2 regions of the Bacillus cereus group sp. RP43 genome follow, and region 1 is predicted to be linked to the other one. Evidence: riboswitches for the same ligand, from Rfam matches in the RefSeq annotation. Region 1 holds a riboswitch; the other holds the start of a gene.

Region 1 (5,633 bases):
TCGAAGGTTACGCCCGCTAATACTGCGCCACTTTCTTTGTCCACTTTTGTAATTTCTACTGAACCTTTATCTAATAGTTCGTTCTCTACCTTCAATGATAAAACTTTCGTCATACCTTTTTTGATTTCGAACGATACTGGTTCTGTTAGTTTTTTGTAGCCTGGTAAGCCTGCTTTTTCTACTAATTTGTACTTTCCTACAGATAAGTCTGAGACTTTTGCTTTTCCTTCTTTATCTGTCGTTACTTCTGTTACTACTTTGCCTGCTTCATCTTGTACTTCAAAGACTACGCCTGCTAATGCTTTTTGGCTGTCTTTATCTACTTTTGTAATTTCTACGTTACCCTTGTCTAACATTTCGTTTTCTACTGTTAAAGTAAGAGATTTTGTCATGCCTTTTTCAATTTGGAAAGTAATCGGATCTACTAATTGCTTATATCCTTTTGGTGCTTTTACTTCTACCAACTTGTATGTTCCAACTGATAAATTAGTAACTTGTGCGTGCCCTTTTTTATCTGTCGTTATTTTAGCAACCACTTGTCCTGCTTCATCTTGAATCTCAAATACGGCATCCGCTAAAGCATCTTTATTTTCTTTGTCTACTTTTGTAATTTCTACATTTCCTGAATCCACTAATTCATTTTCGACAGTTAATTGTAATGCTGTTACTCTACCTTTTTCAATTTCGAATGAAATTGGTTTTTCTAGCGGTTTGTATCCTGCTGGTGTTTCTACTTCTACCAACTCATACTTTCCAATAGATAAATCTGAAACATTTGCTTTTCCATCTTTATCCGTTGTTACTTTAGTAACTACTTTCCCTTTTGAATCACGTACTTCAAACACAACACCTTGTAATGGCGCTTTACTATCTTTGTCTATCTTTGTGATCTCTACATCCCCTGTATCTACCATTTCATTTTCTACAGTAAATGTTAAAGACTTCGTCATACCTTTTTTAATTTCAAATGATACTGGTTTTTCTAACTTTTTATAACCAGGTAAACTTTCTACCTCTACTAATTCATACTTTCCTACAGGTAAATCTGAAACATTTGCTTTTCCATCTTTATCTGTCGTTACTTTTTTCACCTCATTGCCCTTTTCATCTTGGACAACAAACGTTACTCCCGCTAACGGTGCCTTATTATCTTTATCTATCTTTGTGATCTCTACATTTCCCGTATCTACCATTTCATTTTCTATTTTTAATGATAGTACCTCAATCATGCCTTTTTTGATTTCAAATGATACTGGCTCTGTTAGTTTCTTATAGCCTGGTAAACTTTCTACTTCTACTAGTTTGTACTTTCCTACTGATAGGTCTGCAACTTTTGCTTTTCCATTTTTATCTGTTGTTAATTTCTTTATTACTTTTCCAGCTTCATCTTGCACTTCGAAGACTACACCTTCTAATGCTTTTTGGCTGTCTTTATCTACTTTTGTAATTTCTACTGAGCCTTTATCTAACTGCTCATTTTCTACTTTCAATGATAAGACTTCTGTCATACCTTTTTTAATTTCGAATGATACTGGCTCTGTTAGTTTTTTGTAACCTGGTAAGCTTTCCGTCTCTACTAATTTGTATTTTCCTACTGATAAGTCTGAGACATTCGCTTTTCCATCTTTATCTGTCGTTACCTTTTTCACCACTTTGCCTTTTTCATCTTGGACTTCGAAGACTACGCCTGCTAATGCTTTTTGGCTGTCTTTATCTACTTTTATAATTTCTACTGAGCCTTTATCTAACTGCTCATTTTCTACTTTCAATGATAAGACTTCTGTCATACCCTTTTTAATTTCAAATGATACTGGCTCTGTTAGTTTTTTGTAACCTGGTAAGCTTTTCGTCTCTACTAATTTGTAATTTCCTACTGATAAGTCTGAGACATTCGCTTTTCCATCTTTATCTGTCGTTACCTTTTTCACCACTTTGCCTTTTTCATCTTGGACTTCAAATTCGACACCCGCTAATACTGCGCCGCTTTCTTTATCCACTTTTGTAATTTCTACTGAGCCTTTGTTTACCATTGCATTTTCTACTGTTATTGGGAATATGCCGTCCCCTGCTACATTTACTTCGAACTCTTTTTCTTTTAATTGGTATCCTTCAGGCGCTTTCGTTTCTTTTAAAATATATTTTCCTGGTGCTAACGGTTTAGAGATTGCCTTACCGTCTTTATCTGTAATAATATGTTCAACTACTACACCGTCTTTTACTACATCAAACTCTGCATTTGCTAATGCTTTACCACCATTTTCCGAATCAATTTTCTTTAATTCAATTTGACCCTTTTGCATGGTATTTTTAATTTCAATTGTCTTTGTTTCTCCAGCTTGAAGTGTAACCTCTACTGGTTCTTTTAATTTTTGATATCCTTCTGGTGCTACTGTTTCATAAACTTTATACGTCCCAGGAGCTAAAGTTTGAGGTACTGAAAAACCGTTTTCGTCCGTTTTCAGTACTGCAACAACCTTATCCGCACTATTTCGAACTTCAAATTCTGCACCTGTTAACCCTTTATTCGGATTCTCAGCATCTATTTTATGAATAGCTACTGTACCGTCTTTTGGAGGTTCAGGCGGTGTAACAGTTACTTCTTTCGATGTTAATTTATTATCATCAAAATGTAACTCTGCTTTATTAGGAATTTTCTTATCTACATAAGAAGATAAGTCTGCATCAGCTTTAATTTTCGCCTTAATATTCAAGTTAATTATCTGGTCTTCATATGACTTATAGTCAAAGCTCTCACCGAACGTAAATGTTACTTCACTTTTTTGTTTATCTATCGTTAGTGTTCCTTTAGAAGTAATATCTTGGCCATTTTGATCATATACTTTTGCCTCTAATACTTCTAAAACATCTTCTAAATCATCACTAATTACCATTGATGTATACTTAGGCGGATCTTTCGGTATATGCGTACCAACTTGATATTGAATAGGTTGTTCCATTTGTGTTAACTGCTGATTCTCTACAAGCTTACCATTCTCATCAACTATATTTTTGTCAATGCTAGGTGGATTATTGTCACCTGAACCGCTTCCTCCCCCACCACTTACAAATACTTGTCCTACTTTTTCTTCAGTTTCAATATTTTTGCCTTCTAATTTCACTGTATTTTTATGAGGCTTTGCAGCAGGATTTGTAATTTTTGTTTTATATCTTAAAATATAACCTTTTGAGCTGTCTGGAAATTCAATTGTAAATCCAGTCTTCGTTGCATTGATTTTAATTTTAGATAAATCTGCTGGCTTAATATTTGTTGCTGCATAACCATCTTCAAATACAGCCTCTTCTAATACTATGCTGTCTGTAATTAACTCATGCCCAGGTCCTAATGTGTCTGTTAATTTAAGATCTTGCATTTCTGTTCCAGTTGCATTTACATATACAAGCCAATCAGCAATAGACGGATCTTCTTGATTGTAAGAACCCCATTTCAATAGATTATCTGTATTGGGCTGCGGCTTCGGTCTTTCTGTCGTATTACTTACATTTACTTCTTTATTTACGATTTGTCCATCAACGTTAAATTCTAATGGGATTTTTTGGACACCATCATATGCTTCTAGAGCAAAATAGAATTCTACGAATAAAGAACCTTTAATATTATTCTTTCCTTCTACATAATCACCCATAGTACACGTCAATAGACCCTTTTTCATCTCACATGTACCAACTATTTTTCCTTCAGCATCTTTTAAAGGAAAATTCATATTCATAAGATCTTTTCGAAATTCTTTTGGCATATCAATTGTGAATTGATCTCCACTTTTTATCTGCTCTTTAGCTGACCACTTCACTTCTACTTTCATACCATCTGAAGCCTGATATGGTTCAGATGTCGTGCCATCAGTACGGGAAATGCTAATATCATCCACTGGACTTTTCATCACAGCAGCTTGAATAACTGGAGCCCACACATTCAGCACTGAAAATAATACTAGAAAAACTAATGAAACCATTGAAATGTGCCTTTTAGTACTTTTTGTTTGCATATTTTCCTCCTTGAATATTATATTTATATAATAAAAAAGATCGTCCGGTTGCATCAAAATGTGCAACCAGACGATCTTAGTAACCAATATATATTACCGTAGACTCTAAGCTTTGCGGCCTATCCTTTCGAATAGTGTGCTAAAAATATTTTCTATTATTTTTTTGTTTCATTTTCCTTTTGAACCAAATATTACTATACCGTCTAGACGGTTATAATTCAACACTCTATACAATTGTTCTATTATTCTAATAAAAAAATAATTCCCCACCAGATTAAATAAACCAATGGGGAATTACTTTTAATTCTATAGTTTATATATTATATTTATAGGAATTATCAATAAGGGCTTGAATCACTTTTTCTCTTAATTCGGGGCTTAGTCTTCCAACCCCTAAACATTCCGAATACCATAACCCATCTGCTGCTAATCTAATAATTGTTGCACAAACTGAATCCATTTCATCATTTTCTATTTTAGTTTGCAATTGCTGAAATGCTTGTTGTAATGGCTCAAGTAGTTCAGGTTTTAGCATTAATGCTGCCATCATACTACTAGACAACTCTTCTGTTCTCCTCTCATTACTTAATCTTTCCTCTACAAAAGAGCGAACCCATCTTCCTTTCCTCTCTGGGTCTTCCTCTACTTTATTGTGAATAGCACCCTCATAATCCGCTACGCCTTTAAGTATCATACCTTCTATTAAAGCTTCTTTATTTGAAAAGTGATACAACAGTCCACCTTTACTTACACCCGCTTCTTTTGCTACTGATTCTAAGGTTAATTTAGCAACCCCTTTATATTGCACAATTTGAGAAGCGGCCGATAAAATTTTTTGCCGTGTTATGCTTGTACTCATTCCTTTTTAAAACCCCATTTCTACTAAAATTATATAAATACATATCTTATTTTTAATATTGTTGAGTACTACTAAGTATTTTCTTTATACAACAAAGGCTTCATTACCTTTGAATTGTTAGTTGCTTCTTCTATTAAAAATTTCTATATCACAATATGATAACATCAAATACACAACGTTGACTATACATCTATACTTTTATATTCATTCCTAATATATCCATTAATATGAAATAACCTTTTAACAAGTTGATTCTCCTCATACATTTAATCTATAATTTAAAAGAATTTATATTTTTAAAAAAATACCTAACTGAGGCAATCAAAATTTTATAAGGATGATTCCATTGAAAAAATTTTCTATTAGCTATTTAACATGCTTACTAGTTTTCTCTGTCGTTGTGAATGTTTTACAGTATACACTAGTTCCAAATTATGCAGATTCATGGGGACCGATTTGGGTATCAATTATTATGTATGTGATTCTTGGAAGTATTCCTGTTCTTATTGGTTGTTTATTGGGGGAGTTTTGCTATAAAAAAATAAAGATAAGTCACGAATTAAAAATCGGAATTCCTTTATTCTTATTATTAGGTTTCTTCTATAATTATTTATTCGGTATATTTATGACTAGAGAACTTTTTATATCTTTTACTCCAATAGGATTTACTGGTTTAGATCTTCCTATTACTTTATCATCTTTATTGTTTTACTTTATAAGACGACGGTAATTCTTTCATCACTAAATAAAAAATGTTATTACTCCCGTTG
Region 2 (4,915 bases), 620 kb from region 1:
TGGCGTATGCAAAAGAAGAAGTAGCAGAAATGGCTAGCATTGCGGGAGCTCTTGTTTTAAATATGGGTACACTTCGTCCTGAAGAGGTAGAAGCGATGTTACTTGCTGGTAAATCGGCAAATACAAATGGTGTACCAGTATTGTTTGATCCAGTTGGGGCAGGAGCAACTTCTTATCGAACAGAAGTTGCGAGATATATTCCAGCTGAAATCGATTTAGCGATAATTCGTGGAAATGCGGCTGAAATTGCTAATGTTATTAATGAGAAATGGGAAATTAAAGGTGTGGACGCTGGTACTGGAAACGGTAATGTTGTAAATATTGCAAAACAGGCAGCGGATGAATTAAATACAGTTGCAGTAATTACTGGAGAAGAAGATGTTGTTACAGATGGAGAGCGAACTATTCTTATTCAAAATGGCCACCCTATTTTAACGAAAGTTACTGGAACAGGTTGTTTACTAACTTCTGTAATAGGAGCATTTGTAGCGGTAGAAAAGGATTATGTAAAGGCAGCAGTAGCGGCATTAACATTTTATGGTGTAGCTGCGGAACTGGCAGCTGCCAAGACAGTGGAAAAGGGACCGGGTAGTTTCCAAATTGAATTTTTAAATCAGTTAGCGAATACCACTTCAGGTGATATTGAGAAGTATGGGAAGATTGAGATTATATAGTAAGGAGGGGAACTAGATGTCGCGGATTACAAAAGCTGAAATGTCTAGGTTGTTATCAGTATATTTTATTATGGGAAGTAACAATTGTACGAAGGAGCCACTACGAGTATTGAGAGATGCACTTGAAGGTGGTATAACAATTTTTCAATTTCGTGAAAAGGGGGAAGGCGCTTTAACGGGAGAGAAACGCATTTGTTTCGCAAAAGAACTACAAGCAATTTGTAAGGAGTACGGTGTACCATTCATCGTAAATGATGATGTGGAACTAGCTCTCGAGTTAGATGCAGATGGCGTGCATGTTGGACAAGATGATGAAGGAATTACTTCTGTTCGTGAAAAAATGGGGGATAAAATTGTTGGTGTATCTACACACACAATTGAAGAAGCACGCTGGGCAATTGAAAACGGAGCTGATTATTTAGGTGTTGGCCCTATTTTCCCAACGAGTACGAAAAAAGATACGAAAGCTGTACAAGGAACGAAAGGTTTAGCTCATTTTAGAGAGCAAGGAATTACAATACCGATCGTCGGAATTGGTGGCATTACAATTGAAAATACAGCTTCAGTTATAGAAGCAGGTGCGGACGGTGTTTCCGTTATTTCCGCGATTAGTTTAGCAGAATCTGCGTATGAAAGTACGAAGAAATTAGTTGAGGAAGTAAATAGGAGTTTGTAGGAAAAGGGAACTTCACACAACTATTAAAGAACATAATGGAAGAATGGACGGTTAAAAATATTTAAACGAACGTTTGATTAAAAAAGCACAAACCCTTTAAAATTGCAGGTTTGTGCTTTTATTTAAAACATAATTGATATTAGGAGCATTCCAATTCCGATAGAAGTGAATGTTGCGATCAGGCCAGGAATCATAAAGCTATGATTTAAAACATATTTACCAATTCCTGTTGTACCAGTGCGATCAAAATTAATTGCAGCAACGATTGTCCCGTAGTTTGGAATGAAGAAGTATCCATTTACTGCAGGGAACATTGCAATAAGTAATGCTGGCGGAATACCAAGTGATAGTCCAAGTGGCATTAAAGCACGAACTGTTGCTGCTTGGCTATACAGTAAAATAGATAGAATGAATAGTGCGATAGCAAATAGCCATGGTGCACTTGTCACTAAGTGTTGAATTGATCCTTGAATTATATTTAAGTTTCCGTTGAAGAAAGTATCTCCCATCCAAGCGATACCAAAAATAGCAACAACTGCTGTTGCTCCTGCTTTAAAGACGTTACCAGACACGATGCTTTCTACATTTGGTTTACAGAAAATAATAATAAGAGCTGCGATCGTTAACATAACCATTTCAATTGTGTTTGGCATGGAAAGACGAACTAACTTCCCATCAACCATCCATCCTGGACGAAGTACTTCAAATGAACCGAGAAGTACGACAAGGAAAGTTCCTACTAGGAAAAGGATAACGGATAGTTTAGCGCCTTTTACACCAACAAATTCTTTTTTCTCTTCAATCTTAGGAATCATTCCTTCTTTTAGTCGTTTTAAGTATTCAGGGTCCTCATTTAATTCTTTCCCCATTTTGCTAGCAACAAATGCAGCTACCATACAAGCGATGAAAGTAGAAGGGATACTTACTTTTAAAATATCTAATAAGGTGATTTTATAGTCAGCTAGCATTGCTAAAAGTGCAACTGTTGCAGCTGATATAGGACTAGCTGTAATTGCTTGTTGGGAAGCGATTACGGCAATTGACATTGGTCGTTCCGGTCTAATCCCAGATTCGCGAGAGACTTCTGCGATAACAGGAAGTACAGAATAAGCAACGTGACCAGTTCCTGCGCACAGTGTAAATAAATAAGTAACAATTGGAGCAAAGAATGTAATGCGCTTTGGATTTTTTCGTAATGCTTTCTCAGCCAGATGAACAAGGTAGTCCATTCCTCCAGCGGCTTGCAGTGCACCGGCAGCTGTAATTACTGCTAAAATCATAAGCATTACATCAATAGGAGGAGCTGTAGGTTGTAAGTGGAAGACGAAAACAAGTATTGCCATACCAACGCCACCCATTACTCCTAGACCAACTCCGCCTAGGCGTGCGCCAATAAAAATGCAGAGTAGTAACGTAAGAAATTGTAGCCAAAACATGATAAACTACCTCCGAAATTCATTAGTTAAGATATATTCGAATAATTTAATTTAAATGAAAATTAAAATAAATACTCAAAACAATCCTTGTGTTATATACATTTTTTATTATATAACACAAGAAATGTAACATTCACGTACTTTGTTAAATTATTTCGAAAAAATAATACATTAAAACTTTATATTTGCATCTCTAAATAGGTAGACATTTTAATTTTTATGTTGTAATCTTTTGTAGAGAATAATTTAATTCTCATAGAACTCCCATATCGTTCAACTCGTTCAGCGAGAAAGGCAAACTGATGGAAACATTAGGACGCAAAACTACAGGAGCTAAGGCCGAAAGGCTACGCTAGCCAGTTACCGGACGGATAGGGTTGGTCTTGACCAATGCTCTTTTCATTGGTCTTTTTTTATTTGTAAACAAATGAGAATAGTTATCAATTGTTGAGGTTTATATTTTAATAGTTTTACTTTATATTAAGTTAATTAAGAAAGGTGATGTTAATGAAAAGATATTGGCATAAGTTATCGTTTCTTCAAAAGAATGTATTGTTAACTGTGTTAGTTATTTTGACGCTTGTCGGTACTATGGGAGCGTTAAGTTTTAACATGTTTCAAAATAGTATGATGTCTATATTTGAAAGGCATTCTTTTGAAACAGGAGATACGGTATTACATAAATTAGACGCAGAAATATTGAGAGATGTTGCAAAAGACCCAACGGCAGAAAGAGAAAAGAGAGAGAAGTTAACAGAGAAATTAGATGAATCAACGGAAGAATTGAACAGTGTTGGACAAACGTACATTGTTGGAGCAAAAGAAAATGAAAAAGGTGAGCTACAAATCGTCGATTTGTCTACAGGTTTAGCAAATGTTGTTGAAGTAAGACCGGGAGACTATTATAAACAACCAGATCTTTGGATGGAAGCGTATGATAAAGTAATGAGCACGAAAAAAGCAAATATGACAGAAGTATATGAAGACGCATTAGGAACATGGGTAACGATATTAGAGCCAATTAAAGATGGAGAAGATAATATTGTGGCACTTGTTGCAGCTGATGTAGATGCCTCTATTGTTCCTAGTACAAAGGAAAAGTTCATTATACAAGGTTTAATGTTTATTTGTATTTCTGTTTTAATTGCAACTTTTATTCAATTCTTAATTGTACGTAACGCACTTGCTCCATTGCGAGATTTACGTGAAGGATTGCGCAAAGTCGGTGAAGGTGATTTAAGTATTAAATTAGAGGAAAGACCAGATGATATAGGTATTATTAATGCGTATTTTAATAGTACCATCGAGAAGTTTAAAGGAATTATAGATAAAGTGAAGCAGACAGCAGAACAGGTTTCCTCATCTTCACAAGAATTGTCAGTGAGTACGAAAGAGAATAGCATGGCAGTCCAAGGAATCGTAAGTTCTATGGTTGAGTTAAGAGCTGGCGCTCAGTCACAAGAAACTTCAGGACCAAAGTATTTAGGTATTGTATATGAAATGGAAGATAAGATGGAAGAGATAAATAATGCTGCAAAACAAATGGCGAAAGAGTCTGAAGGTATGGAGCATCATTCGGTAAAAGGAAATGGTGTTATTGAACAGACGATTAATCAAATGAACATAATACAAAATGCAGTACAAGATTTATCTTCTACTATTTATTCTTTGGAAACAAAATCAAAAGAAATTAGTGATATTGTAACAGTAATTACCGGTATTTCAAATCAAACCAATTCGCTAGCTTTAAATGCTTTTATTGAAGCTTCACGTGCTGAGGAAACCGGAAATGGATTTGTCGTTGTTGCTGATGAAGTGCGTAAATTAGCAGAGCAGACGGAAGTATCAGCAAAAGATATAGCGAAATTAATAGGGGAAACACAAGTTGAAACGGAAGAAGCTGTTGTTTCAATGCAAAATACTTTAAAAGAAGTAGAATCTGGAATGAAACTTGTTGAAAGTAGTGGTGCTTTCTTTGGGGAAATTTCAAAATCAGCACAATCTGTTACAAATCAAGTTAGAGTTGTTTCTAGCAATTCAAGTGATATATTGCAAAATAGCCAAAATATTGTTCGTGTTGTAAATGAACTATCGCTTATCGCAAGTACGTATGCGAATAGTAGTAGTAA

The links. Region 1 has a riboswitch for cyclic di-GMP ahead of QCI75_RS21480 (SpaA isopeptide-forming pilin-related protein). Riboswitches for the same ligand answer to the same signal wherever they lie in the genome.
Region 2: another riboswitch for cyclic di-GMP. It lies ahead of QCI75_RS24650 (methyl-accepting chemotaxis protein); the one in region 1 lies ahead of QCI75_RS21480 (SpaA isopeptide-forming pilin-related protein).

What each region holds. Positions count from the first base shown of each region.
Region 1 covers NZ_JARVHQ010000001.1:4,118,475-4,124,107, forward strand. Annotated here, with positions in the region: gene QCI75_RS21480 (SpaA isopeptide-forming pilin-related protein) at 1-4,004, opposite strand, end outside; cyclic di-GMP riboswitch class I at 4,063-4,155, opposite strand; gene QCI75_RS21485 (TetR/AcrR family transcriptional regulator) at 4,318-4,863, opposite strand; gene QCI75_RS21490 (hypothetical protein) at 5,210-5,593, shown strand.
Region 2 covers NZ_JARVHQ010000001.1:4,741,338-4,746,252, reverse strand. Annotated here, with positions in the region: gene thiM (hydroxyethylthiazole kinase) at 1-674, shown strand, start outside; gene thiE (thiamine phosphate synthase) at 691-1,350, shown strand; gene QCI75_RS24655 (anaerobic C4-dicarboxylate transporter family protein) at 1,473-2,786, opposite strand; cyclic di-GMP riboswitch class I at 3,070-3,154, shown strand; gene QCI75_RS24650 (methyl-accepting chemotaxis protein) at 3,294-4,915, shown strand, end outside.